Regions from separate parts of the Paenibacillus sp. OK076 genome, predicted to be linked through region 1. Evidence: riboswitches for the same ligand, from Rfam matches in the RefSeq annotation. Region 1 holds a riboswitch; the other holds the start of a gene.
What was found. A riboswitch is a leader RNA that binds a small molecule or an ion and turns the genes downstream of it on or off. The one in region 1 is predicted to bind cobalamin.

Region 1 (14,972 bases):
CAGAATAAGATGAAGTAATGAATATTCAGTTCGGGATATACAGATCGGATATACAGATCAAAAAGGGGGAGATTGCAGCATGGATATTGGTCTAGCCATTCGTACGATCCGCAAACAAAAACAGATCACCATCATGCAATTGTGTGAGGGTACGGGGCTGTCCAAGGGATTTATCAGCAACGTGGAAAATAATAAAACATCACCGTCCATCGCGACACTCGAAAGTATCGCGGATTATCTGGAAGTGCCACTGCCATACTTGCTGCTGTCACCGGAGCAGCGGATGAACGTGGTGCGCAAGGATGAGCGCAAGGAGACGACTGCCGGAAGTGGGCAGATCAAAGTACAGCATCTAACGGCCAAGGGCGCCATGCGCATGTCCATTGTGGAGCTGCCAGCAGGTGCATCGACTGGAGTTAATAAGCACGCCGGAGAAGAGAGCCATCTGGTTCTGCAAGGCCGAATTCGCGCAGAGCAGTGTGAGGATGTAGAGATTCTGGAAGCGGGGGATTCATTCAGCTGGAATGCCATCGTTCCCCACGAAGTAACCAATATTGGGGATGAGCCGGCGGTAGTGCTGATCGCCGTGTCCAAGGAGTTGGATTTGGACCATTTGTGGAACGCATAAGAAGATGATAATTGAATGGAGAATGAGAGAAGTAACGCTGCATTAATCGTAAGGATAGAGAATCAGCGTAATGAATCGTATTCGGGACACGATGGCGGCTGCCGAATATGTAAAAGGCCGCCCAGAGGTTTCTCGGGCGGCCGGATGGCGACGGAGTGCATCATTAGAAATGGTTGCTTCCGTCATTCATTGTTCTCTATATATGGTATGACTGATCCTACCTACTGTGGATTAGTTGTCCAGATGCCTGCGGCTTTAACAAATACACGGTCCGACAGCTTGAGCGTCGCCAAAGCCAGTTCAGCTACGTCTTCTGCTTGCATCATACGGTCTTCGTCACCAACTTTGAGTCCGGCATTGGTTGCCAGCTCCGTGTTCACTGTACTTGGTGTTAACGCAGTAACCCGGATATTGGATTTGCGCACTTCCTGCATCAGGGATTCGGTCATGCCGAGCAGTGCGAATTTGGAAGCACAGTAAGCTGAGCCTGTAGCAAATCCACGCTCGCCTGCGGTGGAGGCGATGTTGATAATGCTGCCGCTGCTTTCCTTAATCATGCTTGGCAGTACAGCACGAGTTACATAGTATGTACCCATGACATTCACATGAAGAATACGTTCCCACTCTTCCGGGTCCATGTCCAGCAGTGTGCCGAAGCTTGCAATGCCTGCATTGTTGATCAGAATGTCGACTGCGCCAAGCTCCATCTCGATTGCAGCTACGGCTGCTTCAGCCTGCGTACGATCGGAAATGTCCGCTATGGCACTGGTTACTTTTACACCATATTCCTGGCTCAGCGATTGCTGGAGAGCCTCCAGATCGGAGGCCGTCCGAGCGATCAGTCCGAGATGTACACCTTCCTTGGCAAGTGCTTCAGCAATGGCACGGCCAATACCTTTACCGGCGCCAGTGATGACGGCCGTTTTATTTTTAAGTTCCATGTGGGTAACTCCTCCTTAGAATTGGACTAGCATTTAATTATACTATATTACCCACAGTTCGAATATTTGCTTCATCATGATTTATGAAGATTGTTTGATTTTGATGCTGCCTGAGGTAGTGCGAGCTTTGATGACATCCCGGCTTACCATGGGGGAATCAGGTATATTTACATCACCAGAAATGGCCTGTGCATCGTAAATGCCGTCAAAATCAGGCGCCGCCTGTATGGAAATATCTCCTGACTGTCCCGATACATCAATAGGACCGGAAACTTCCTGCTCAATCTTCACACTGCCGGAAGTGAACTTAACATTTGCTGCACCGTTCAATTGCGTAATATTGGTATCTCCCGACTGTACACTTCGGGTCACATCGCCATCAATGCCATTCAGCGTGAAACTTCCGGAAGTTTGTTTGACTTCCATATCTCCCGCAATTGCCGCTGCTTTAATGTCTCCTGAAGTTAGATCGAGTTGAATGGTTGGTACGGTAATATCCTGAAGGTGAATGCTTCCAGACGTATTATTAAGGTCCAAGGTATTGGCATGCAGACCCTTCAGATCCAGATCGCTGGAAGAAGAGGTGATATTAACTTCATCCAGCTGATGTCCTTCAGGTAGCGCAACTGTGATCGTTTGCTGCTGATTATTCCAATAAAGGGTGAAAAATTGCAAACGCAAACGCGCTTCCTGGTTTAACGTAAAGGTTCCATCCTTGATCGAAGCCTGTTTAAAACCTTCAATTACGGCCGGATCCCACTTTCCGTCGACTTCAATGTAGCCATTGGAATCCGGACTGACAACGAATTCAATATCTGCGCTTAAGTTGGCATTCATCATGATATTGTGCAGCTCATCATTTTTGAATTCCCAACGTTTGGAGTAAGGTTCTCTCTTGTCTCCGAACTGAACTCCGTAAATGGAGGTTCCGAGCAAACCGATGCCGATACATAGTATGGCTAAAGCGATCCATTTTTTGGTGCTCATGACTAGACATCATCCCCTTTCATCGTCTTTTGATTCCATCTTATATACTGAAGAGTGATTGACTTAAAGGATTTAAACACCGATTTTGTCGCAATGGCGAATAGAATGCCTATACCGAATACTCCAATCGAAACGAACAATTCAGAATACTCGAAATGGCCGAAATATAAGAAATCCACAGCAGCAGCAACCGGGGCTAATACCAGCAGCGATAAACTGGCAATGGTGAGCCATACCGACCACAGAGTCAATCCTAGCGGAATGGCCAATATGATGTTCAGGAAAAAAAGTCCGATGGCTGTGAAGAAGTTGCGTGCAGCTCGATTTCCCTTCTTTTGCTGTGAACGCATTTCTTCGAATGTTGGCGCATAGAACGGATCGGATCCAGGCGTATGTGCATCATACCGATCACCTAACGCTTCTTTGGCAATCTCGATCGGATGCCCCAGTTCCCGTGCAATCTCTTCTGCCGGTCTTCCTTCTCTTAATCCCATCTCAAAATGCTGTTCATAATCAGCGAGCAATTCGGCCCGTTCCAGCGGGTCCATCGGTCTTAGATGAATCTCCATTGCCTGCATGAATTGTTGTCTATTCATTGGGGGTACCTTCCTCTATAAGATTTGCGACATTGCGCACAAAACTATTCCATTCATTCGTGAGAGTCTTCATATAGTCCCGTCCGGTATCAGACAGTTTGTAATACTTACGTGGTGGGCCTTCACTGGATTCCTGCAGGTAAGTCGTACAATAGCCGTCATTGACCAACCTTCGCAAAAGGGGATACAGCGCACCTTCCGCCACTTCAATATGCTGGGATACAGCCTGAGCCAGTTCGTAGCCGTAACGATCCTGGCGGTTGATCAGCACGAGGACGCATAGTTCCAGCACCCCTTTTTTGAATTGAATATTAACATTCACTTGGGTTCCTCCTTGTTGCTCCCTATCCAATCACTAGTGTGTATTGTTCAGTAGTCGTGAATTCATCATAGCATCCGGTACTGTTTAATGCAAGGTAGTGATTTTAAAATAGTTCCATATCACGATGTCCCGCTAAGTTGGACTCATTTCGTTGTCTCGCTAATTTACCTATAGATCAGCATACGCAAAACCCGAATCGATTACTTCCGTCTGCAGACGGATTCCGATTCGGGTCTATGGGATGAAGATATACGCTGATGGGGGTATCAGCTTCGTTTATTCTTGTGCTTCCAGCACCTTAAGGTCTTTAACGGCAGGGCCTTCAATGACTTTGCCCGCATAATCGTAGCGTGATCCATGGCATGGGCAATCCCATGAACGTTCCCCGGCATTCCATTCCACTTCACAACCCAAATGGGTGCAGGTAGTATCCACCAGAAAGAGTTTGCCAGTCGGGTCCTTGTAGGCGCCAGCACGTTTGCCGTCATGGCGAACAACAGCCCCTTCATCGTTGCCGAGTTCTCCCGTGTTTTTGTGAATAATGCCGACTTTGCCAGAGATCAGTTCCGCGGCTACATTGACATTCTCTACAAGGAAGTTTTTCACACCAGGGTCTACCTTGAATCGTGCAGGATCGAATACAGCAGCGTAAGCGTTGTCGCGTCCGGTAATCCGGTCCGCAAGGATATGACCAGCCATCGTTCCTGTGGTCATGCCCCATTTGGCAAAGCCGGTAGCCACATAGACACATTCATGTCGTCCAGTAATTGGCCCAATGTAAGGGACCTTATCGATGGAGATCAGATCCTGGGCTGACCAGCGGAAAGGGATGCTGCGAATGCCAAATGTTTCTGCTGCATAGCGCTCCAAATTTTCATAATGACCGGCCGTGCAGATGCCCTGTCCGGTTTTGTGATTTTCCCCTCCAAAGAGGATGTGTTCCTTCTCTTTATGAATGACGGTACGCAGGGATCGATAGGGTTCATCGTCAGAGATGTACATGCCACCTGTGAAAGGTTTCTGAGGTTCAACAACAACAGCATAGGAACGCTCAGCGTGAAGCCGTGAAAAATAAAATCCAGGGTCATAGACCGGGAAATGGGAGGCCACAACGACATGTTCGGCCGTTACGGATGGACCATTCTCATGTGTACGCACATGCAGTGAGGCGTCTTCCTCCACATCGGTTACCGTTGTATGTTCGAAGATGCGGACACCTTGTTTGACTGCGGATTCCAGCAGGTAATGCAAATAACGGAGCGGGTCAAAGCGAGCCTGTCCCGGCATTTTAATCCCTGCCCTGGACGGAACAGGGATGGGAAGGGGATCAACCCATTGACCAGGAATATTCAGCTTGCCATAGGCAGTCAGCTCGATCTCCAGCTTCTTGAGATTCTCCTCGGATTGAATGTAGACATAGGCATCTTCCTCAGCCCACTGGCAATCAATCTGTTTCTCTTTCACCAGATCGCGCATCCACTTGGCAGCTGTTGCATTGCCTTCATAATACATGCGGGCCTGTTCTTCTCCAAAATGGTGAAGCAATTCATCAAATATGACGCCATGCTGCGCCGATACCTTGGCCGTTGTATGGCCGGTTGTGCCATCCAGTACTTTTCCGGCTTCAAGCACAACGACACGCATGCCCTTCTGGGCCAGCAAATAGGCTGTTGTGATACCTGCAATTCCTGCTCCGATAATGGCGACATCGGCGGTTGTATTTTCTGTCAGTTTCGGATATTCATTGAATGTGTTTGTCGCTCTCCACAGGGATTCCGGTATGGAAGGCAAACCTGTCGGGGGCTGTTGATGGTCACTCACTCGATGTTCCTCCTTCAATATTCTTCTTCATTAAGGACTATGCTTAGCTCAATAAGTACGTCATATCTATACTTCTATCCATGATTACCATCCTGTGCCAGAATAAAACGATTGACCGCATACTTTCCTGAGGAAAGTTCACATTTTCCTGTGAAGCCCCCTGTTTTTTTTGCCAAACATGCTATATGATAGATTCACCGAAATCGTTTTAGTAAATCAAAAGAAGAGTTAACGAAGGTTTGTAAAGTGCTTGTTATAAAAGGTTAAATCTTCGAATTGAGAGGTCGGATACATCAAGATTTTATCGTATTAATTTATCGATTATGTATCCGCTATCATTCCAAATAAATCAATGAATGCCCAAAGGAGATTCCATATCATGACCAACCAAACGAAATATCCTTTCCAGGATACAACGCTCGAACTGGATACACGTGTAAAGGACCTCGTGTCCCGTCTGTCGGAAGATGAGAAAATCGAATCCATGCTGCAATACCAACCCGCAGTAGAACGACTGGGAATCGCAGCATACAAACACGGAACAGAAGCAGCACATGGCCTGGCCTGGCTTGGCGAAGCGACTTCCTTCCCGCAGCCGGTAGGGCTGGCGTGTACCTGGGATGCGGACCTGATGAAAGAGATCGGCTCCGTGATCGGAGACGAGGCACGTGTATTTTACAAACGCAATCCCGCAGTAAACGGTCTGACGCTGTGGGCACCTACGGTTGATATGGAGCGTGATCCGCGTTGGGGTCGGAACGAAGAAGCTTATGGTGAAGATCCGGAACTGACTGCTGAGCTGACAACGGCCTTGGTTAAGGGAATTCAGGGCGATCATCCGAAGTATTACAAGGCGGTTGCCACGTTGAAGCATTTCCTGGCTAACAATAATGAAGTGGACCGGGGCAGTGGTTCATCGAGCATTGATCCGCGCAACATGCGTGAATATTATCTGAAGGCGTTCGAGAAACCGTTCAAAGAGGGCGGCGCGCAGTCCATGATGACCGCGTACAACTCTATTAATGGTACACCAGCATTGCTGCATCCGTTTGTAAACGAGATTGTGAAGGGCGAATGGGGCATGGATGGCTTCATCGTCAGTGATGCAGGCGATGTCATGGGGATCAAGAACGATCATAAATACTATGATTCGCACACACCAGGTACAGTGGAGTCCGTCAAAGCCGGAATTGACAGCATTACCGATGATGCGGATCTGTCGAAGCAGGCGCTGCGCGAAGGGTTGGAGCAAGGCACACTCACAATGGAAGATATCGATCTGGCATTGTTCAATACGTTCCGTGTGCGTTTCCGTCTGGGTGAATTCGATCCGGCGGAGGGCAATCCATATGCTTCGATTGGTGAAGAAGCGATGATGACGGAGAAGGCAAAGGCCCTGTCATTGAGAGCAGCGAGAGAACAAGTGGTACTGCTCAAAAATGTTCAAGGCACGCTGCCGCTGGATAAAACAAAATCCGGCAAAGTGGCTGTGATTGGTCAACTGGGCGGAACAGTCTATCGTGACTGGTATGCAGGAACCATGCCATATAGTGTATCCCCGCTTGAAGCGATCAGTGGCAAAGTAGGCGGCGACAAGGTTGCATTCAAGGACGGCAACGACCGCATTACTTTGACTTCCGTGGCAAGTGGCAAAGCTGTCGGATTGGCTGAAGATGAGAAATCATCCATCATTGCTTCTGGGAATGCTGAGACATTTACACTGAGTGACTGGGGCTTTGGCAGTTACACACTGAAGGCAGACCGTAATGGGAAATACCTGACGACAGATGAAGAAACGGTTACGGCATCGGCGGATGAAGTGTATGGCTGGTTTGTGAAGGAAGTATTCCATCTGTTGCCTCAACAGGACGGAAGCGTGGGGCTGACCACTTGGAACGGTAAAACAGTAACAGCACCCAATGGTGGAAACGATGCGTTTGCGGTATCCGAAGAGTTGAAATCTTTCGGTGCTACGGAAACGTTCAAAAAGGATATTGTGGTGAATGGACTAGAGGAAGCGGTAACGGCCGCGAAGGAAGCGGAGACGGCGATTGTATTTGTCGGCAATAATCCGCTTGTGAATGGTAAAGAAGAGATCGACCGTCCAGGTCTGGATCTGGCTGAATCCCAGCAGCGTCTGATTGAAGCCGTCTATGCAGCGAATCCAAATACCGTTGTAGTTATCGTGGGAAGTTACCCGTTCACGTCCAACTGGGTGCAGGAGAACATCCCGGCTGTATTGTATACATCCCATGCTGGACAAGAGTTGGGGAACGCTGTGGCTGACGTATTATATGGCGATTATGCGCCTGCAGGCCGCCTGAATATGACGTGGGTACAATCTGCAGATCAGCTGACCGATATCAGAGACTACGATATCATTCAATCTGGACGTACGTATCAGTACTTTGAAGGTGACGTACTGTATCCATTCGGACATGGATTAACGTATGCAGCGTTTAAATACAGTAATTTGGAACTGAACCCGGCCCAAGCTGGAGTCGACGAAACCATTACTGTGCAAGTGGACGTGACGAATACAGGAAAGATCGCTAGTGATGAGGTCGTGCAGTTGTATGTGCGTGCCGGACAGTCCCGTGTGAAACGTCCACTCAAAACGTTAAAAGGGTTCCGTCGTCTTTATATCGAAGCTGGAGCTACAGTAAAAGTCAGCTTCACACTGCCCGTTCAAGAACTGGCGATCTGGGATGTAACCCGTGATCGTTATGTGGTCGAAAGCGGCACGTACTCCATTATGGTGGCCAAATCTTCTGCTGATGTTCAGCTTGTTGCTGATCTGACAGTACAAGGGGAGACCATTCCTTCACGTAATCTGGGTGTGGCTACACGCGCCGAAAATTACGATGCATACTTCGGTGTGGATCTGGATGAGAGCAAGGAAGGTGGAACTTCTGTCCGTGTGATTGGTGAACAAGGATGGGTTGCCTTCAAGGATGCAGATCTGGGCGGCGGCGCAGCAGCGCTTGAAGCTCGTGTATCATCAGAGCAGGCAGATGCGGTACTGGAAGTTCGACTGGGCGCACCTGATGGTACACTGGCTGGACGCGTGGAACTGGCACAAGGCGAGGCACAGCAGTGGTCCACGGTTAAGGCAGACCTGCAAGGCGCATCAGGTCAACAGGATGTATACCTCGTGTTGTCCGCAGGAGTTCGTGTCAGCCATTTCCAGATTCGTTAAGTCGATAGAATAACATTAGCAAGATGACCAAATTGGAATGATAGTAAATGACAAAGCCTCCGAAGAGATTCGGAGGCTTTTTGTTTGTGCGTTTGGTTGAGTGGGTTAGGAGTTTCGTTTTCGTTTTCGTTTTTACTTTCCGTCAAACGTAATCAGTTTGTGCACAAATTTTTTCAATTGCTGGTTCGTTGCATTCAACTGCTCGATCGTGCTCATAAAATTGTTAACCAGTTCCGCTTGCTCCTGAGAACTCGCGGTGATCTCCCCAAGTTCATTCTCCATCCCCTGAATGGATTGGCGGACGGAGAGGAGAGACTCTTCAATACGCGTAGTCGCTTCCTTTGTATCTACGGACAGCTTGCGGATTTCCTTGGCGACCACGCCAAATCCTGCACCTGCTTCACCGACACGAGCAGCTTCGATGGCGGCATTCAGGCCGAGCAGATTTGTTTGCTCCGAGATTTCACGGATGAAGCTGGCGACCTGAGTCACGTTGCCTGATTTCTGTACAGCTTGTTTGGAGTTGTTGCGAATCTCTTCGGTGGTGGCGCTCAGCTCCTCCGAATGTGCAGCCACGTGCTGAACGCTGTCAATCAACTGGTTGGTCAAATTTTCGGTCACATTCATGAGCTGCTGCAGCTGATCCTGATCATCCATACTGTAGAGCAGGTTGAATATAGCGATGACCTCGCCCTGTTCATTTTTGATCGGAAGGTAGGCGACATCAAACGGTACTCCAAATAACTCCTTCGGGTAATGATCAAATTGTTTGTCCGTACCGCCTTTCAGATCGGCAAAATTTCGATTAGGCTCGAGCAGTGGATCACCTGCTTTGAACTCCAGTTGTTTCAACGACTCTCCTGCGGAAAAATACAGGAATTTCTCCCGGTCAATAATGGAAAGGGTTACATCTTGGCGAATCGTATCCCGAAAAAAGGGCATACATGCGATTAATGATTGAATCATATCCATTGGAAAGTTCCATCTCCTCAATTTTTGATCTGATAAATGATTGTTTTAAATGGTTATTTAATAACTGTCTATATCATATATCGTCATGCAATAGAGAATAAAATAGAGAGAAATGATAATATGTGTACCTTTAGAAGAGTTAGCTGTAGTTTCAACCAGATAAACAAATATAATGATGGTAAATGAAAAGGGGATGTCCCAGAAGTCATGAATATGACAGGGGACATCCCTTGTTCGTCTTATTTTGTTTGAATGAACCTGAAACACGCTATTCGCTCCCATTTGCCCAGACCTGAGATCTAACGAATCACAGAGACGTTATTTCGGCGAATCGGTCCATTTTTCGGGTTTTGACAACGTTTTATGACGAAATAGCGTTACTGAGGTTCGTTAAATCTTGCAAGCGTTGATGATCCGCCTGTTAAGGTGCGGTAGGTTTGTTAGCGCTTGGAGCGAGGCGGAATTCCTTTGGGAACAGCCCCATTGTTTGCATTCACAAGCTTCGTTTATATGGAGGACTCTGCCGTTACTCGTTCTCTTGCCGTACGAGCAGCGTCTACCATGATGCTTAATGCATCCACAACTTCCGCTTTACCACGTGTTTTCAGTCCGCAGTCAGGATTCACCCAGAACAGATCTGCTGGCAGCACTTGAAGTGCACGCTCAATCATATTCAACATCTCGTCCTTGCCCGGAACACGCGGACTATGGATATCGTATACACCGAGTCCGATACCTTTGTCATACGTATTCTGCTCGAAGCTGCCTACCAGTTCCCCATGGCTGCGGGATGTCTCGATCGAGATCACATCTGCATCCAGGTCGCTGATCGCTTCAATAATATCATCGAACTCGCAGTAGCACATATGGGTATGCACTTGCGTTGTTGGTTTTACGGTTGCAGTAGCCAAACGGAAGGATTCCACGGCCCATTGCAGGTACTCATCCCACTTGCTTCGTTTGAGTGGAAGTCCTTCGCGCAGAGCTGGCTCATCGACCTGAATCATCTCAATGCCTGCTTGCTCCAGCGCTTCAACCTCGTCCCGAATGGCGCGAGCAATCTGGTAGGATACTTCACTGCGTGGAATATCCGAGCGTACAAAGGACCAGTTCAGGATCGTTACCGGACCTGTGAGCATTCCTTTCACCGGTTTGCTGGTCAGTGTCTGGGCATAGGCTGTTTCTTTCACCGTCATCGGTTCATTGAACAGCACATCTCCGTAAATTACAGGTGGCTTCACGCAGCGTGAGCCGTAGGATTGTACCCAGCCATTTTTGGTGAAGGCGAATCCAGTCAGCTTTTCACCGAAAAACTCAACCATATCGGTACGTTCGAACTCACCGTGTACCAGCACATCCAGACCAATTTCCTCCTGAATGGTAATCCATTCCTGGATCTGTTCACGTACATAGGCGTCATATTGCTCCGCATTCCATTCCCCTTTACGGAAGAGTGCGCGTGCTTTGCGCACGTCCGCCGTTTGCGGGAAGCTGCCAATGGTTGTGGTTGGCAGCAGCGGGAGCGACCATTTTTGCTGCTGCAATTCGCGTCGCTCCTAGAATGACGCGTTTCGGAGCAGCTGCTCATCAGCATGCACCCCTGCAGGTGCACCACTCAGGCGTGTCCGTGATTCGGACTCGCTCAGCAGGCGCACCGCTTCGGTGCTTGCCTGGGCGCGGCGGCGGGCTTCAGCCAAAGCCGCTGCTTGGTCCGCCTGCTTTGCACCGCCGGACAACAACGTGCCGAGCGTCGCTATTTCCTCCAGCTTCTCGTCGGCAAATGCCAGGGCATTGCGCAGTACCGGATCAAGCGCGCTCTCTTGAGCGGCAGTAACCGGTACATGCAACAGGCTGCAGGAAGGCTGAATGATCAGCTTGCCTTCGGCTGCGAATTCAGCTACCTGCTCCAGCAGCTTCGCCGTCTCTGCGAGATCGGCGCGCCAGATGTTGCGCCCGTCGATGACACCGGCGCCCAACCATTTATCCTGCGGGAAGCCATGCTCCCGCAGGCTGGTGAAGTTGCCTTCATAGCCGTGGACCAGGTCCAGGCCGATTCCGGCAACAGGCAGAGCTGTCACGACCGGATAAGCTTCCACCGATTCGAAATACGTTTGAAGCAGCAGCTTCAATTCCGGTGCAGCTTGTGCCAAGGCAGCATACACCTGCTGCAGCAAGGCTTCATCTTCGGAAGAGACAGTCAGCGTCAGAGCAGGCTCGTCGATCTGTACCCACTGTACGCCTTCTGCCTGAAGCTCAGACAGAAGCTGGGCGTATACTGGAACGAGATGTGTGACGATCTCTGCAAAGCGTTCCGCGTCATAGCCTTTGGCGAACCGTACATACGAGTACGGACCGACCACAACCGGTTTACCTTCCAGCCCAAGCTCCTGCTTCGCTTCGCGATAGGCGGCAAGGGGTTTATTTTCAAGCAATGCAAATGCAGTATCATTATGAATCTCAGGTACGATGTAGTGATAGTTGGTGTTCAGCCACTTGGTCATCTCACAGGCGGTTGCCTCATCATTACCCCGGGCCATGGCGTAGTAGGTAGATACGGATACCGGTCCGCCTGCATGGTTAAAGCGCTCAGGAACGACGCCAAACATCGCGGATACGTCAAGCATATGATCATAATAGGAGAAGTCGCCCACAGGAATCAGATCGAGCTGCTGTGCCTGCTGTTTCTTCAGATCCTGCAACCGAAGCGAGGTCAGCTCCTGATGAAGCGTGGATTCATCGATTCGGCCAGCCCAGAAGGACTCCAGTGCTTTTTTCCATTCGCGTCCCGCACCGATGCGGGGGTAACCGAGGTTGCCTGTCCGTACTTGTGGCTGTTGTTGCTGTGATTGCGACATGTAAAATTCCTCCTCATTAATAATGATGATCATCCGGTTGAAGCTATTGTGTTGTGTTTCATTTGAAAGCATCAAAAAAAGGCATTCCTTCCGATTCCATACCCCCGAGAAACAGGCATCATGAATGACGACTGTGCACAAAGATAGAATGGGAAAGAACACCTGCTATAAGTCGTTGTAGCGGCTGCTCTAACACCTCCCTATCTTCCGTAGGTCATGCGATGCTGTCGAAACAGGCAGGTCTCCTGGCTTGCGGATCATGGCCATATGCATTCCTTCCCGGTGTTTACCCCAGTGGATTATATGCATAGACTCCCCGTATACAGTGGCGGGACCGCGACGGATTTGCACCGTGCTTCCCTTTTAAGCCTGACCACGCATGCAGCGCGGTCGGCACCTGTTTCCGTGTGCAGAAATGTGCGTACACATCTCCGGCTATGAAATTGGTGACCAAGCATAGATGATAGATTGTATCATGCTGCAATCGTCGTATACTTGCTCTTATGCTACCAATCATAGACGATAACCTAAGGGCTTGCAACATATATCATTAATCCGATTGGAAATAAAAATAGAGCCCTGTGAAACCTTGGTTTATTGGCAGAATGTGCTCATTAAAATGAATCAAATCCAGCATATGCAGTGCTGACTCCACCCAATAAAAAAATCGTTACCATGCATCTAACTGCATGGTAACGATTGTCTGGCGAGCCGTTGTTGCCCCCACATCGATGATGCGCTGATTACGACTGCCGCGAAAAGGAAGTGACACATCACGCTCAGCTGCGATATAAGGTCCATCGATAATGACGTCGCATAGCCGGGATAACTCCATCCGTGACGGGTCTGTTATCAGCTCCTCATACACAAACCCCGTGTAGGCCCATACGGTCAGATCAGGCCGAGCAGCCCGAAGCTGCCGAACCCAGGAGGCACATGCTGCGGCAGAGAAAAAAGGATCACCTCCGCATAACGTAACCCCTTCCAGCAAGGGATGCGAAGACACTTCATGCAAAATCTGCTGCTGCTGCTTCTCCGTAAATGGTTCCCCTGCACGGAAGCTCCATGAGCCGGGGCTGAAACAGCCCGGACAGGCATGGCGGCATCCGCTGATGAACAACACGGCACGCAGGCCAGGCCCCTCATTCACCGATTCCGGGATGTAACCATACAGATTCATTGATGCTTCACCCGGTCTCTCACTTCGGCTTGCTTCGCCGCATTGAAGCGCACTTTATAGTCACCGGTCAGATATCCCGTCACCCGGCGCAGCCGCTGGAAATGTACATGGTTTTCATGAGCCTCACATCCGGGACATACATCTCCAATAACGCCCTCATAGCCACAGGACGGACAGCGGTCAATCGGATGATTAATGGAGAAATACCCGATGTCCTGGGCCAGCGCGAATTGCACGATTCGTTGGAAAGCTGAGGTATTGGCCCTTACATTCCCGTCGAGTTCGACATATGAGATCGCTCCGGCATTACATAGTGAGTGGAAGGGAGCTTCCAGCTCAATCTTGCGATAGGCAGGAAGCGTATGATAGACCGGAATGTGAAATGAATTGGTGTAGTATTCCCGGTCGTTCACCCCCGCGATGACGCCATATCGCTCACGATCGATCTTGGTGAATTTGCCGGATAGACCCTCAGCGGGCGTAGCGAACAAGGTGATATTCAGGTTATGCTGCTCACTCATCCGGTCACAGAACTCTCGCATCGTACGAATGATATTCAAGGCTTCTCGATGTACATGCAGGTCTTGTCCATGGTGACGGCCATATAGAGCGGTCATACATTCCGCAAGCCCGATAAAACCAAGGGATAACGTACCATGCTTCAACAGATCGGCCACCGGTTCATTCGGAGCCAATTGTTCACCGCCTTCCCATACCCCTTCCCGCATCATGAAGTCCGATGCTTTGGCAGGCTGGTTCCTCTGAATTCGATACCTGTGCAGCAGTCCATCCGTAGCATTGTGCATGACGGATTCCAGCGCCGTATAGAATCCAGCCCGGTCAGCGATGGCTCTTGCGCCCTGGCAGATTCCATATCGAATGCCGAGCTTGACCAGATTGATAGTGTTAAAGGACAGATTGCCTTTGCCGCTCTGACGATTGCGTCCGAAGCGATCAGCCAGTGTGCGTGTCCGGCATCCCATCGTCGCAATGATCGTATCGGGATCTTCCGGTTGATAATAGGGCAGGTTGAAGGAAGCATCCACATTGACAAAGTTCGGATACATGCGCCGTGAGGAGCAGGTCACAGCAAGCCGGAACAGATCGTAATTCGGATCTGCCTCCGATTGGTTAATTCCTTGCTTGCATTGGAAAATATGCTGAGGGAACACGGGTGTTTCCCCCTTACCAAGTCCACGAATGGTCGCTTCCAGCAACGACCGGGATACGAGTCGACCTTCGGCTGAAGTACAGAGCCCGTAGTTCAGCGAAGTGAACGGAATCTGTCCGCCAGCACGACTGCTCATGGTGTTCAGGTTATGGATCAGGGACTCCGCAGCTTGCCCGGTCTCCAGTTCCGTTTCTTCACAGGCATAGGCAAAGGCTCGTGCACACTTCTTCTTCGCTTCATCACTATCCAGATGCAGCTGCTCATCCTCAATTCGTTCATTCTCTCCAAACAGCCGTTGTC
Region 2 (14,972 bases), on a different contig from region 1:
CTGTTTCGGAGACTCGTGGCTGGATTGGTTCTGCGATCCTTTTATTAAATATCTCAGGCTACGTCATCGCAAGATGTCGTAATCTGGGATTTTTTCGTTTAGGCTAGGTAAAGAGTGTGAATGAGATAGGTAATAAAGAAAATGAAAAGCGGGAAGCGTTAGCAGGACAGCCAAACCAATGAAAGGCGGTACCAGCCAAAATACGAATCTCCAAGACAGGTTCTCTGCTAGTGATCCGGCAAGATAGAGGCTGATTAAATGCAGGCAATTTATATGCCCCGGAAAACAACCGAGTCATTTTCGTCTAAGTCGATCGGAATACCCAGAGTAATGCTGTAATAAACGCTTACGCGTTATTTGTTTTGTAAACTTTTAAGGTATTGATTTCCCTTTTTAACTGTAAAAATTAAAATGTTCCTGCTGCCAATATTGCTTTGCGAATTGCTTGCTCCTTAATTCTTTTTGCTTGATCTGGCCCCTCACTGATCCCTTCAATAAAAATAGCCTGAACGTCGTCAATCCCCTGTAATTTCATAACAGAATGGATATAACTGTGACTGTATTCAACATTTTCAAACGTTCCGTGTGAAAGAACTGTTCCTGAAGCTTGAATGTGCATTACTTTTTTCCCTTGCTGAGTTCCAATCAGTCCGGACAAACCGCGAAGCCCATTGTCTGCTCGCTTAATAGTTCCACCTATAATCGTAACTGCATCAATGTAGTCTTTCAGTACAGAAGGAAAAGAGTAATTCCATACAGGGTTTACTATAATAATTTTATCCGCATCCATGAACTGTTCCAGTATCTCACGCATCCGTACTGCTTTTTGTTTGGTCTCTTCGTTTAATGCTTCAAAAGTTGGTCCACTTAGTGGTTGTCCCCAATGGCTTAGAATATCAGCATCAATTCTCGGAAGATCCATGCGGTATAGATCCAAATGTATTACTTCATCCCCAGGCTTAAGCGCCCGGTAGGTTTTAATAAACTGTTTGCCGACCGATAAACTGTAGGTATCCTCTTTCATAGGATGTGCAGTAATGTACAGTACAGTTGCCATAAAAGATCCACTCCTTGATTTTGATAGTATTAAATGAAGACACGATGTTAGTGACCAAGCGTATTGATTCATACGAGACACAGGCAACAAAATATAATAAACGTTTAACTTGATTTGCTGTAAATATTAGAATCTCTATTACATCATTCAGCCGATCTCGATGGAGCACCTTAAAATCAGGATCAGAAACCCGAAGTCTCATTCAAGACCTGGGTTTCTGATCAATCTGAGTAGCCTTTAAGACTACTCTTTATTTACTAACATTAAACCAACCTGGCATTGCTTGAATTACATTCCAAAGTTTTTCTGGAATAGTAAGCTGGTCAAATTTTGAAACGTTCAATTCAGAATCTATCTCGACTTCACGTCCATTTTCCACCTTTTCAACCCAGTTAGGATCCATAATTAACGCATGCCCAATGGCGACTAGCGGCAATCCTAATTCCGCAGCTTGAAGAGCATCATCCGGTGTTAGTATTGAACCAGCAGCCATCACAGGTACCTTACCGTTTGCTCTTTCAATAATTAATTCAAGCCGTGTTTTTTCATCTTGACTATCTACTGGTTTTGAAGACACATTATCTAATGAAGCATGAATATAATCTAAATCCTGTTCAACAAGGAAATCAATTAATTCATACGTGTCTTTCATACGTAATCCGTCCACTTTGTGGGATTCTTCAGGGGAAAGGCGGAAACCAATCATAAATGGTTTTGCAGCATGTTTTTCAATGACATTTTTGATTTCGTTAATAATCGCCAATGGAAAACGCAAGCGATTTTCAAGTGATCCTCCCCATTGGTCCGTCCGTTGATTTGTCGCTGGCGACCAAAAATTCTGAATTAAAAATCCATGTGCCCCATGAATTTCGACGCCATCAAATCCAGCTTCAATCGCTCGTCTTGTTGTATCTCCAAAAGCACGTACAATGGACAAAATCTCCTCATGTGATAGTTCTCTTGTTTCTGGAGTTGAACCTAAATTAGTAATTTCGGGCTGCAATGCACTCGCACTAACTGCATCCAATTCGGGCAAAGCTTTATTGCCAGCATGAAAAATCTGTAGGATCGCAGGAGAGCCTCCACTTTTGGCTGCTTCAGCTAATTTTCGTAAACTTGGAGTAAATTCATCATTGTATCCGGCGAATTCATTCGTAAAACCCTGTCCATTCGGTGTAACATGAGTACACCCTGTTATGACGAGTCCTACTCCATTCACTCTTTGTTTGTAATACTTTACTTCGTCATCCGAAATGGTAAGATCGTCATTACTTGACCAGGTTGTCATAGGTGCCATAACAATTCTATTCTTCATTGTTATTCCACTTCTGAATGTGAAGGATTCAAATAACCTATTATATTTTTGATTCATTTCTTTAACCTCGCTATCATATTTTCTTTTCTATTTCAGTGTAATTGGTTACTGTTACGTTAAGTAAAGGACTTATTTTTATATGATTATATACAGAATTGTTGTGTTGTCATTCTCTTTATGATATATATTTAGTTACAGTAACTGTAACTAAAGGTGGGACAAATAGATGTTGTATTCAATGACATATGTAGTGGAGAATTTAAATGTATCTGCAAAGACACTTCGATTTTATGAAGAGCAGGGGATATTACCGAATATATCTCGTGACGAAAAAGGTCGTAGAGTGTATAACCAACAACAAATAGATTGGATTTCTTTTATTCGTTGTCTCAAAGAGACAGGGATGCCTCTTTCAAAAATCAAGGATTACAAGGAATTGTATGAATTGGGAAATAGCACTTATTTGCAAAGAGAAGAAATGTTGATGCAGCATAAATTGGAAGTTCAGAAGAAAATGGAGGAAAGTCAAAGACACTTGGAAGAAATAAACTATAAACTAGCCATGTATGAACTTCAGAAAGAAGAAGTTATGAAAAACCCCAACTATAACTTTAAATGTCACGGTCACGGCCTGGAGATTAAGACGGTGAATTAATGTACTTAACTCAACTTTCGGTGCGACCAAGTCTAGGTTGTGCAGATCGATTCTATGAGGCATTAATCAAGCTGATAGCCAAATTCGAGCTGCAAATCGCAGAAAAGAAGACGAAAATCTTGGAGTTTGGACTTATCGCCAAAGAAAATCGGAAAGCCTTAATTGGATGGTCTATAGAATATCTAGCCACTCGTTTTTCTTGGAGTGATGGCAAGATCCAGCAGTTCGGAAACCAACGGTGGGGCAGAACACAGAGCCTCTTTCCAGCGTTTGTAGCCACAGGAAGGAGCGTTTGTCGATTCCGGATGTATGCCGGTAAGAACAAGAAAGTAAGCTGTATGCGGAGGAAGTACATAGTCAAAGCTAGAAGAACAGCCCTGCACAGCGAGCTATCGCTGACAGGGCTGTTTGTTTCTATTGTCCATAATACATGTATAAAAGTAAAATGCTTTGCTGAAATTTTTACTCCGCGTTCAGCACAAACTTCTCAATAACCTGCTTCACGCCGTCTTCGTTATTGCTCGCGGTAATGTAATCTGCCAGCTCTTTCAGAGCAGGGATCGCATTCCCCATCGCTACACCCAAACCAGCGACTTCCAGCATTTCATGGTCATTCCAGGAATCCCCGATGGCAATGCATTCGCTCAATTGGTGACCGAAGTGATCTGCCAGGAAGGTGAGCGCATGGCCTTTCGTTCCCTCGCGGTGCATAATCTCAAGGAAGTATGGCTTGGACTTGGTAATGTGTACTTCAGGTCCGAGCAGTTCGCGCAGAGCAACCGCAACCTCGTCGAGGTAATCCGGCTCATCAATGATGAGCAGTTTCGGTGTTTTTTGCTCAATCACTTTGATGAAATCTGGTTCGATGTGGTACTGAGTACCATTCAGTTTAGCGTAGTCACGCAGCTTGTCGTTTTCTTCACGGGCATACAGCTTGTCGTCAATGTACGTTTGCAGATGCAGATTATGCTCCAGGCAGTAGTCGTACAATTTGCGGGAAGCGTCCTGTGGAACGTAGCGCTCGTAGAGTACTTTTTCGTCCAGCAAGTTTTTCACCAAAGCGCCTTGATACGTAATGATGGGCACGTTCAGCTTCGTTTGACGAGCGAGTGCTTGGGCAGAAGCATAAGCACGTCCGGTTGCCAGTGTTACAACGACACCATGAGCAACCGCTTGTTCCAGGGCAGTCTGTGTTGCAGGCGTTACTTCCTTGTTATCGTTGATCAGTGTGTCGTCAATGTCAATTGCGATTAATTTGTAGGTCATCTGTGTTTCTCTCCTTTTTTATCTGTATCTATTTAATTGAACTAAATAAACTCACACAAGCACTACGATGACAGAATAACCTTCCAATCACTGTTATCCCCAGATTTTTTGATCCCTCTTATAAGGGGGAAATCCGGTGATAAAGGTGAACGCTTCGCTTTTACAGGTTTTTTCTGTCCTCTCCGTTTCAGTGATCATAGTTAGTTCAAAACATCTATATACATCTAAATTGCTTACTCCTCAAGGAAGATGAGGCCAATAAAGTCCTCCAGCTCCAGGTTGCCGAAGTAATGTTTTACATCCAGACCCTCAAGTGCAGTACGCACCTCAGATTCCTCGTAACGCTTGCCACGCAGCATATCTTCGATATCCGCCACATCGCCTACGCCGAAGAAATCACCAAAGATTTTGATATCTTCAATCCGTCCATCTTTGATATTCATGCGCAGATCAATGATGCCGACAGGGAATTTACGTGTATGCTTCACATTGCTTTCCGGGGAAAGCCCGTAGTTCCAGTCCCAATTGTTATAACGCTCGGCAGAGATTTCGTTGATCTTGTCCCAGTCTTTCTCTGTGAGTTCATATTGAGGAACATCTTGTGGCTCCATGCGGAAAATGTGACGCAGCAGCTCGTCCCGGAATTGTTCAATGGTCAGATTGCTGTCAATCAGATCACGAATATTGGCAACACGGCTGCGTACGGATTTGGTGCTCTTGGACTTGAACTTCTCCGGATTAACGTTGAGTGAAGCCTGAACGTGGTCGAGATTCAGGTTAAACATCAATGTGCCATGACTGAACATGCGGCCACGCGTAGAGAATTGGGCATTGCCCGAAATTTTCTTCTCTCCGACTTGCAGATCGTTGCGTCCCGTCAGTTCGGCATTAACCCCAAGCTCTTGCAGGGCTTCCACCACAGGCTGTGTGAATTTGCGGAAATTATGGAAGGATTGTCCGTCATCCTTGGTAATAAAGCTGAAATTGAGGTTGCCCAGATCGTGATAAACGGCTCCGCCTCCCGAAAGACGACGTACGACTTGCACACCGTTATCCTGAACATACTCAATGTTGATCTCTTCAATGGTATTCTGGTGTTTTCCGATAATAATGGACGGGCGGTTGATGTAAAACAGCAAATAACTGTCATCCATCGGCAGATGCTTCAGAATGTATTCCTCAATGGCGAGGTTTACAGAAGGATCTGTAATGCCCTGGTTATCAACAAACAGCATGGTCATTCCTCCATTAATGTATGTGAGGGATGCATATCCCTTATATAGTGATGCTTTACGGAATCGAAATTCCTTCTCTATTGTAAACGAATTGTCGAAAGGACACAAAGAAATTGAAGCCGCAAAGGGCTTAAATAGCCAAAACAGGATTGACCCCTGCCTGCCACGACATCCATAATAAAAAGGACATGCAGAAAGGATGACGGATAGGATGACCGGTTTAATTGAAGTTTTTGGACATGGCGGTGATGTGGAGACGGCCGCTGTACGTTTTGGAGGGAATCCTGCGGATTTCCTCGATTTTAGCGCAAATATTAATCCTCTGGGTCCACCTCGGGAAGTGCTGGAGTCTCTGAAACAAGGATTACATACGGTACTTCGTTACCCTGATCCGGGCCATCGGGCGTTCAAAATGTTGCTTAGTGACCGACTGGGTTTAACCCCGGATCACATATCTGTTGGCAATGGGGCGGCGGAAAATATGGCTCTAATCTTAATTGGACTCGCGCCGCGCAGAGTCGGTACGGTAGAGCCCGGTTTTTCAGAGTACAGTGCTTTGTCCAGACAATTTGGAGCAGAAGTCCACCATGTTCAAGGACGGGAAGAACTGGACTGGCGAGCAGAACCGGAAGATATTGAGAAGCTGATAGAGCGGGTGGACCTGCTTTTCCTTGGACAGCCCAACAACCCCAATGGGGTACAGTATCCGGTCGAAGTTCTGCAACGGCTTGCTCGTAAAGCAGAGACAACAGGCACAATATTGGTTGTCGATGAGGCATTTATCGATTTTATTCCTGAATCACAGCGGCAATCACTTGCGCCCAGCTTGAAAGAGTATCCGCAAGTGATCATCATTCGTTCGATGACCAAGTTTTATGCGATTCCAGGCCTGCGTCTGGGTTACGCGATGGGGCGTCCTGAACTGATTCGCGCCATGACAGAGAAACAGGTCACCTGGAGTGTGAACGGGCTTGCACTGATCGCAGGAGAAGCCTGTCTGCGCAGTGGGGAAAATTTTGAACAGGAGACATTGGCACTGGTGTCACACGAACGAAAGAGATTAACGGAAGGTCTGGAAGCGTTGGGGTGTGAGGTTACACGAGGGGAAGCAAATTTTATATTGGCAGCTCTTCCAGAACCGTGGACAGCGTCATCCATGCAGGCTGCTCTCGGAGAACGGGGAATACTGATCCGAAGCTGCGCGATGTATCCCGGACTTGGGGAACGACATGTACGTTTTGCGGTCAAGGACGCGGAGGCTAATGGACGTTTGCTGGAAACAATAGGAAATGTAATTACGCCTAATCCGACAACCGGGTTAGAGGCAGGGGGACAAAGCGATGGCACTGCCATTCTATAATTATTACTCCCATGTACAAAAGGAACAGAACGAATACAGATCTTCTGTGTGGCCTGGATTATACATCTCCGCACATGAGCGGCATATTAAAGCGTCCAGTCCCTCTGTTGTAACAGCACTTTCCAGTGCCGTGTATGGGGGCGGCATGATTGAACTAGATCGCATATTCAACACCTATGTGGACAGACTTTATCGCTGTGACGATCCACCACGTGATATTGCCGAGCTGTTGAGTGAATGGCAGGAGCAGCAGGATCAATGTGCCGGTCTTCTGACTGCGGTTCGATTGGAGCACACAGCGATCCAGGAATACGAAAGTGATGAATTCGGATTGCTTTGCTGCACTACAGCAGGGGTATCGAATGCTGCACGGGCAGGTTCTGCAAGAACCGTGTTCGATGCTGCGGGGAATGAGATGAGCAATGGGACGGTGTCCCAGAAAATTGGGAAAGTTTCGTCTTCAACCTATACTCCCGGTACGATCAATATCATGTTGTGGATGAATGGGTGTATGACTGCTGGAGCGATGGTGAATGCCATTCAGACTGCGGTAGAGGCGAAAGCCGCTGCGTTAGCTGATTTCGGTGTGATGGATTCAGAGAATGGTCTGCCTGCAACCGGAACAACAACGGATGCCATCGTACTCGCGGTCAGCCAGGCTGGAGTAGATAAACCACTCATCAGTTACGCAGGGACGGCTACGGTCATGGGTGCAGCGATCGGCAGGCTGGTGTATGACACAATAATGGAAAGCCTGCAAGCCGCGCAGGAGTGGAAAGAGAGGAATAAATAGCAATGACATCTCTGCTGCATCAATGGGCTTCCTGGCCGATCTGGACGGGAATGGCTGGAGCCTGGATTATTGTAGGAGCATACATACTCGATCGCTGCATCGGTGATCCGCGCTGGATTCCCCATCCGGTGATTGGCATGGGAAAGGCCATCTCTGCACTGGAGCGAGCGATAAGGTCGCGGGTGGATTCGAAACAGGCACTCCAAAGAGCTGGCGTTTTATTTCCACTTTTGATTGCAGGCGGTTCTTTTGCACTGACTTGGGGATTAATCTATGTGCTGGGTCTTATTCATCCCGTTGTTGCAGTTGTGGCAGAAGTGGTGCTAATCGCAACCACCATCGCCTCAAAAGGTTTGAAGGATGCAGGTATGGAAGTTTACCGCCATTTAAGTCAACAGGATTGGCCTGCGGCGAGACGTTCACTGGGTATGATTGTAGGACGTGATACGGCTCATCTGGATGAACCGGAGATTGTGAGGGGAACGGTGGAGACTGTGGCGGAAAATATCGTGGATGCAATCGTCTCTCCACTGTTCTATGCCCTGATTGGTGGTGCACCACTTGCCATGGCCTATCGGGCGGTGAATACACTGGACTCCATGGTAGGTTATAAAAATGAAAAATATCTGCATCTCGGCTGGGCGTCTGCCCGTCTGGATGATTGGGCCAATTGGATTCCCGCGCGGCTTACCGCCTTGCTGTTGATTATAGGAGCCTGGTTCATGAAGATGGATGCCAGAGGGGCTGCACGCATGGTGTCCCGGGATGCACGACTGCACCCAAGCCCGAATAGCGGTTTTCCCGAGTCAGCGGTGGCCGGAGCGCTGGGCATAAGACTTGGCGGGCATAACGTATATCACGGCGTGGCTTCATTTCGCGCATATATGGGCGAGCCTACAAGACGGATGGAAGCAGAAGATATCGTACAAACAACTCGGCTTATGTTCTGGTCGGCAGGTTCTTTTGTTTTAGTATGTTGGTTGGTCACCTTAGGGATATGGTCTGCTGGAGGTGCACTGTTATGGAGATAGAAGCTGGACCTAGTGGCATGCAAAGCCGTGAGATTATTTTGATACGTCATGGTACAACGGCGTGGAACTTGGAAAAAAGGTATCTTGGGCATACCGACATCGGACTGCTGCCCGGAGCAGAGCAGGAGCTATCTTCGCTGCGCGAAGAGTTCAGCAATATCACCTGCGAAGCCCTATATTGCAGTGATCTGCTGCGTTGTCAGCAGACACTAACACACATTGCGCCGTCCCAAGCGGGACAGGCCAAGCTTGATCCCCGACTAAGGGAGATCAACTTTGGTCAGTGGGAGGGGTTGACCTATGACCAGCTCAAGGATAATCCGCAGTACCGAGACTGGATCGATGCGCCTAAAGAGGTAACGCCACCGAATGGCGAGCCTTGGACAGCATTTGCTGCGCGAATTGATTCATTTATAGAAGAGAGTCTGATGTCCTTTTCACCAATACTGCACTCTCGCAGCATAAACGTGCCAAAGGTAGCCGTAATTACGCATGGCGGTGTTATTCGTTATATGATATCACGTCTCATTCCAGATCAAGGATTTTGGGATACGCAGGTAATACCAGGACAAGCGATCAAAATCCGGCTGGATGGCGATGGGGAGAGCTGGGTTGGAACCAGATTGACTTTTCCGTAAATCGGGTTGTAAGGATGTACAATATAACCTATAATCACAACAGAAGTGTGACTTAGCAAGTGCATCATCGATGGAGGCGCAACAAGCTCTACCAAGGATGCAGGATGCTCACTTGAATGGTTAAACAATATTAGCGACCAAGGGTCCCGCGTGCATGCAGTATGTTTCATGCTTTTATATGAGGCGATGAACGGCATACGGGTGAAATAGGGAAGCCGGTGTAAATCCGGCACGGTCCCGCCACTGTAAATCAGGATGAATTCCTGTAAGTCAGGTTACCTGCCCTGGACGTATAAACCGGTGTTCCTTCGAGGAAAGGACAGCGTTTCGGGCAGTTCTCTGTGCATAAACAGCGCCAAGCTGACCATGCGCAGATCGCCACATGCGAGACGTCATCCCTGATCCTGACCAAGGATTGGGGATTTTATTTTTTCGGAACACAAATTCAAGCGGAATTGGGACAGGAGCACTACTCACTAGAATGGATAGAGAAGGGGAGAATGAACACAATGAATTTCAAGACATGGAAAGGCGTAGCGTCACTGCTGAGCGCAGCGATGCTGGCACTGACGTTGGCCGGTTGTGGTACAACAACAACGAACGAGGGTACAGGAACCTCACAACCTGCACAGGAGCAATCCCAGGAACAGGCGCAGACAGATCTCAAAACACAATATCCACTCACGGTTACAGATGCTACGGGTGAATCGTTTACGTTTGACAAAGCACCAGCCAAAATCGTATCCGTATCTCCGGCTGAAACGGAATCCCTGTTCGCACTCGGATTGGACGAGCAGATCGTAGGGGTATCCGACTATGACGATTATCCGGAAGCAGCAACAACAAAACCGAAAATGGGCGGAGTATCCAAGCCTAATGAAGAGTCGATCATTGCGGCTGAAGCAGATATCGTATTTACAGGTATCTCAATGAGCAAAGAGTCGGTGAAGAAACTGCGCGATCTGGGCATTACGATTTTCAAAACAGATCCTAAATCAGTGGATGATGTAATAAACAACATTGAAACTTTTGGTAAAATCACGGATCATCAGGAAAAAGCACAGGAGATCATCACCCAGATGAAAAAAGATGTGGCTGATGTAACTGAAGCTGTGAAGGCAGTTAAACCGGAAGAGAAGAAAAAAGTATATGTTGAATTCTCCCCAGGCTGGACTGTAGGTAAAGGTGAATTCATGGATGAATTGATTACACTGGCCGGAGGAAACAACGTAGCATCCGACTTGACTGGCTGGAACCAGATTAATGAAGAGAACATTATTGCTTCCAATCCGGACGTCATTCTGTATGCGAACGATGTAGTGGAAAATAACAAAACATTGGATCAAATCATTAAAGCACGCAGCGGGTGGGATCAAATTACGGCTGTGAAAAACGATGCAGTCATCGGTCTGGATGCCAACCTGTTGAGCCGTCCGGGACCACGGGTAACCCAAGGTCTGAAAGAAGTAGCCAAAGCGATCTACCCTGATCTGTTCAAATGAGTAAAAAGCTGGCAGTGTACGGAACGGCCGGAATTGTGCTGCTTGTGTTAACCGTGCTCATCTGCACGGGCATCGGTTCGGTTGCCCTGCCTGCCTTGGACATTGCGGGCATCTTGCTTCATCGCATTCCCTGGCTGGGCGACTGGATTGTTCCTGACTGGAATACAGCAGCAGAACAGATCATATGGAAGGTCAGATTCCCACGTGTACTGCTTGCCGTGCTTGTAGGTGCATCGCTGGCGATTGCCGGAACTGGATTCCAGGGGGTTCTTCGTAACCCTCTGGCTGATCCGTTTACCCTGGGCGTATCGTCCGGTGCATCGGTAGGTGCGGCTTTTCTGATTTTTTTCGGATTGCAGTATGCACTGATTGGGATCTGGACTCTGCCACTGGTCGCGTTTCTGACGGGAGTAGTCACATTGTGGTTTGTGCTGGCCCTCGCTCGTGAGGGACGCAAAATACCGACACACAGCCTGGTTCTGGCTGGCGTCGTCATGCAGAGTTTCCTGGGAGCAGTAGTCTCCTTCCTGTCGACCATGTCGAAGCAGACAATCAATGAAATTATATATTGGACGATGGGAAGTCTGGCACTGCGTGGGTGGTCGTATACGGCCATCCTTTTCCCGTATTTTGTGCTGGGGCTGATTTTCCTCTGGAGCCGTGCGCGTTCGTTGAATGTGCTTGCCTTGGGGGAACGACAAGCCGCGCATATCGGGGTTCAGGTGGATAGATTGAAACTGTCGGTGTTAGCTGTGGGTACGCTGGTTACGGCAGGCGCTGTCTCTGTATCCGGCGTGATCGGCTTCGTTGGGTTGGTCATTCCGCATATTCTTCGGCTCATTGTCGGACCTGATTATCGGTTGTTGGTGCCTTTGTCCGCGATTGGGGGAGCCATCTTCATGGTCTGGGCAGATACGATTGCACGCTCATTGCTGGCCCCAACCGAAATTCCGCTGGGTGTAGTTACAGCTTTTGTTGGAGCGCCATTCTTTGCGTATCTGCTGCATCGGAACAAAAAGCTGCGGAAGGGGATGATGCCATGAGTACATTCATGAAAAGAGACCCTACCGAGAGTCGACCGATGATTGAAGTCACGAAAGCTGGTAAAATGTATGGTAACCATCGGGCTCTGCATGCGGTGGACTGGCAAGTCACAGAGGGTGAATGGTGGGGCGTTGTTGGTCCAAACGGCAGTGGAAAATCGACCCTGCTTCAGCTACTTGCCGGAACCGAACAGCCGAACGCTGGCAGCATACAGATTGATGGACGCGACATTTCCTCGTACACCCGCAAAGATCTGTCGCGCATGATTGCAGTCTTGCAGCAGGATGGACTGCCGGCCATCTCTTATCCCGTAAGGGATGTTGTCGAGATGGGACGTTATCCTTACCAGAACTGGCTTGGCAAAGAACCGTCGGATGGAGCAGCGATAGTTGATAAGGTGTTAGAGGAGTTGGGTCTGAGTGACATGGCCGAACGACCTTTGGATGCACTGAGTGGCGGTCAACGGCAGCGGGTTGCGCTTGCCAAAGTCATGGCTCAGGAACCCAGGCTATTATTGCTGGACGAGCCAACCACCTTTCTCGATATCAAATATCAATTGCAATTCATGGAGTTATTATCGGCGTGGCGTCAAAAAACTCATATTACGATTGTGGCGGTGCTGCATGATTTGAACCTGGCCGCGCAATTTTGTGATCATATTCTGGCGCTGCGTGAAGGGACTTGTGTAGGCAGTGGCACACCCCATTCGCTGATGACGGAAGAGAACATTCGGGAGATCTTCCGGGTGAGTCCGGCCATGGTGAATCATCCGGACAATGGATTGCCACAGCTGTTGCTAAGACGAGAGAAGAAATGAATGAATCGGGGGAGACCCCATATTTTGATAAAGGAAGTGCTGGCTGCATGAATAATGAACAGGTGTTGGAACAGTTAATGGGTCGGATCGTGGGTCCACATGAGGCAGTTGCAGCTGAGGCCTCCGCACATGTGGATGCATTGACCAAGCCACCCGGCAGTCTGGGCAAGCTTGAACAGCTGGTTATTCGTCTGGCGGGGATCACCGGTGAGACTCGGCCTTGCTTTGATCGAAGAGCTGTTATCGTTATGGCTGCGGATCATGGGGTGGTTGAAGAAGGGATTAGTGCTTTTCCTGCTGAGGTAACGCCGCAGATGGTCCTGAATTTCCTAACAGGGGGAGCGGCTGTCAATGTGCTTGCACGCCACGCTGGAGCTCATGTGATCTGTGTGGATATCGGCGTGAATGCCGATCTGGATCATCCAGAACTGGTCTCCCGCAAAGTCCGCAAAGGAACAGCCAACATGGCGAAGGGTGCTGCAATGACACGGGGCGAAGCGATTGAGGCCATTCTTGCAGGAGCTGAAGTGGTTTCCACCGAGGTAGCGAAGGGAACGCAGTTGTTTGTGACCGGAGAGATGGGGATCGGCAATACAACCGCTAGCGCAGCGGTGATGTGTGCATTAACCGGAACAGCACCTGCTTCAGCGGTTGGTCGGGGAACAGGTGTGGATGATGCCGGATTGCAGCGCAAAGCCGCAGTGGTCAGCCAAGCCCTCAGCGTAAATGCTCCGGATGCAGACGATGCACTCGATGTACTGTGCAAAGTGGGCGGACTGGAGATTGCCGGACTGACAGGCGTGATTCTCGCTGCTGCTGCAAACGGATGCCCTGTGGTCGTGGATGGATTTATCTCCAGTGCCGCCGCGTTGATTGCGAGTCAGCTTGCTCCGCTCAGTACAGAATACATGATTGCTTCCCACACATCGCATGAAAGCGGACATGCAGCGTTGCTGCGTGAGCTGGGTCTGAAGCCTATGCTCGATCTGGACATGCGACTGGGTGAAGGCACCGGAGGCGTGCTCAGTCTTCATCTAATTGATGCGTCATGTCGCATTCTGAATGAGATGGCGACATTTGCAAGTGCGGGCGTATCTGGTGGTACGACGGAGACTCTACCTACCGAGAATCCATCAGAATCTGTTGATTCATCGGTTCAAGGAGAGGTATCCCCATGAGTGTACTTGTGACGGGCGGGGCGCGAAGTGGCAAAAGTTCGTTTGCCGAGCGTCTCTGTATGCAGCGATCCTCTGAGGCTTGGTATGTCGCTACGGCGCAGGCTTATGATGACGAGATGCGCGAGCGGATACGTCTGCATCAGAGCCAGCGGGATGAAGCAGGATATCTGTGGCATACGGTGGAAGAACCGCTGGCACTGCCTGAATTAATTACACGAATGGGAGAGTCCTATACAGGTACGTCTGCACCGACCGTTCTGGTGGATTGTCTGACACTGTGGCTCAGCAATGTGCTGTTAGCGCATGAACATGAGCCGGTACAGGTGCTGTACGATCATATGGACGCACTGGTAGCGGCCATCCAGTCGTACCCGGGTCTGCTCGTGCTTGTCACCAATGAAGTAGGGGACGGTATTGTGCCGGAGTATGCGCTGGGCAGAAGATATCGGGATTTGGCGGGTATTCTCAATCAGCGGGTTGCTGCGATTTGCCGCGAAGTGTTTCTGGTGACAGTGGGTATTGCGATTGAGCTGAAAAGCAGGGAGTATCGTTTATGAGTAAAAGCGATCTTGAACAAAAACATGCGGCTGCGGCCGCTTTTCAATTTCTGTCCCGTTTTCCGGTAAAAATGCAGCTTGATTTCGTCCCGCCATTATTGCGGGAGAGTGTGGTGTATTACCCGCTGGTTGGTGCGGTCATCGGATTATGCGTCTGGCTGGGTGGAGCCCTGACGGGTGCACTGCTTCCATCGTTTCCGGCAGCGGTGTTAACCTTGACGTTATGGGTATGGCTAACCGGAGGCCTTCATCTGGATGGCTGGATGGATACGGCAGATGGGCTGCTTAGTTATCGATCCCGTGAGCGAATGCTGGAGATTATGAAAGATAGCCGTGTGGGAGCCATGGGCGTGATCGCCTGTGTCCTGCTGCTGATGATGAAAGCGTCATTAATTGCTGACTTTATCGCACGTGGCAATTGGGACTATGGAGCTTTGCTCATCCTGCCGATGATCTGGAGCCGATGGTTCATGGTGTATGCCATGGCGGCCTTGCCGAATGCACGCAAGGACGACGGACTCGCT

Region 2: it holds a riboswitch for cobalamin, as region 1 does, so the genes downstream of both, BMY78_RS02960 (ABC transporter substrate-binding protein) here and metE (5-methyltetrahydropteroyltriglutamate--homocysteine S-methyltransferase) in region 1, are expected to answer to the same signal.

The regions. Positions count from the first base shown of each region.
Region 1 covers NZ_FOCH01000002.1:550,400-565,371, forward strand. The annotation lists gene BMY78_RS21280 (glyoxalase superfamily protein) at 1-8, shown strand, start outside; gene BMY78_RS21285 (helix-turn-helix domain-containing protein) at 80-628, shown strand; gene BMY78_RS32925 (hypothetical protein) at 671-814, opposite strand; gene BMY78_RS21290 (3-ketoacyl-ACP reductase) at 850-1,569, opposite strand; gene BMY78_RS21295 (DUF4097 family beta strand repeat-containing protein) at 1,651-2,556, opposite strand; gene BMY78_RS21300 (HAAS signaling domain-containing protein) at 2,559-3,152, opposite strand; gene BMY78_RS21305 (PadR family transcriptional regulator) at 3,145-3,474, opposite strand; gene BMY78_RS21310 (FAD-dependent oxidoreductase) at 3,751-5,295, opposite strand; gene BMY78_RS21315 (glycoside hydrolase family 3 C-terminal domain-containing protein) at 5,675-8,494, shown strand; gene BMY78_RS33650 (methyl-accepting chemotaxis protein) at 8,627-9,466, opposite strand; partial or broken gene metE (5-methyltetrahydropteroyltriglutamate--homocysteine S-methyltransferase) at 9,973-12,321, opposite strand; cobalamin riboswitch at 12,539-12,737, opposite strand; gene nrdG (anaerobic ribonucleoside-triphosphate reductase activating protein) at 12,992-13,501, opposite strand; gene BMY78_RS21335 (anaerobic ribonucleoside triphosphate reductase) at 13,498-14,972, opposite strand, start outside.
Region 2 covers NZ_FOCH01000001.1:667,493-682,464, forward strand. The annotation lists gene BMY78_RS02910 (FMN-dependent NADH-azoreductase) at 407-1,057, opposite strand; gene BMY78_RS02915 (NADH-dependent flavin oxidoreductase) at 1,308-2,429, opposite strand; gene BMY78_RS02920 (MerR family transcriptional regulator) at 2,599-3,027, shown strand; gene BMY78_RS02930 (Cof-type HAD-IIB family hydrolase) at 3,490-4,293, opposite strand; gene BMY78_RS02935 (lipoate--protein ligase) at 4,527-5,528, opposite strand; gene cobD (threonine-phosphate decarboxylase CobD) at 5,740-6,888, shown strand; gene BMY78_RS02945 (adenosylcobinamide amidohydrolase) at 6,869-7,681, shown strand; gene cbiB (adenosylcobinamide-phosphate synthase CbiB) at 7,732-8,712, shown strand; gene BMY78_RS02955 (histidine phosphatase family protein) at 8,703-9,350, shown strand; cobalamin riboswitch at 9,515-9,652, shown strand; gene BMY78_RS02960 (ABC transporter substrate-binding protein) at 9,851-10,852, shown strand; gene BMY78_RS02965 (FecCD family ABC transporter permease) at 10,849-11,895, shown strand; gene BMY78_RS02970 (ABC transporter ATP-binding protein) at 11,892-12,713, shown strand; gene cobT (nicotinate-nucleotide--dimethylbenzimidazole phosphoribosyltransferase) at 12,761-13,891, shown strand; gene cobU (bifunctional adenosylcobinamide kinase/adenosylcobinamide-phosphate guanylyltransferase) at 13,888-14,448, shown strand; gene cobS (adenosylcobinamide-GDP ribazoletransferase) at 14,445-14,972, shown strand, end outside.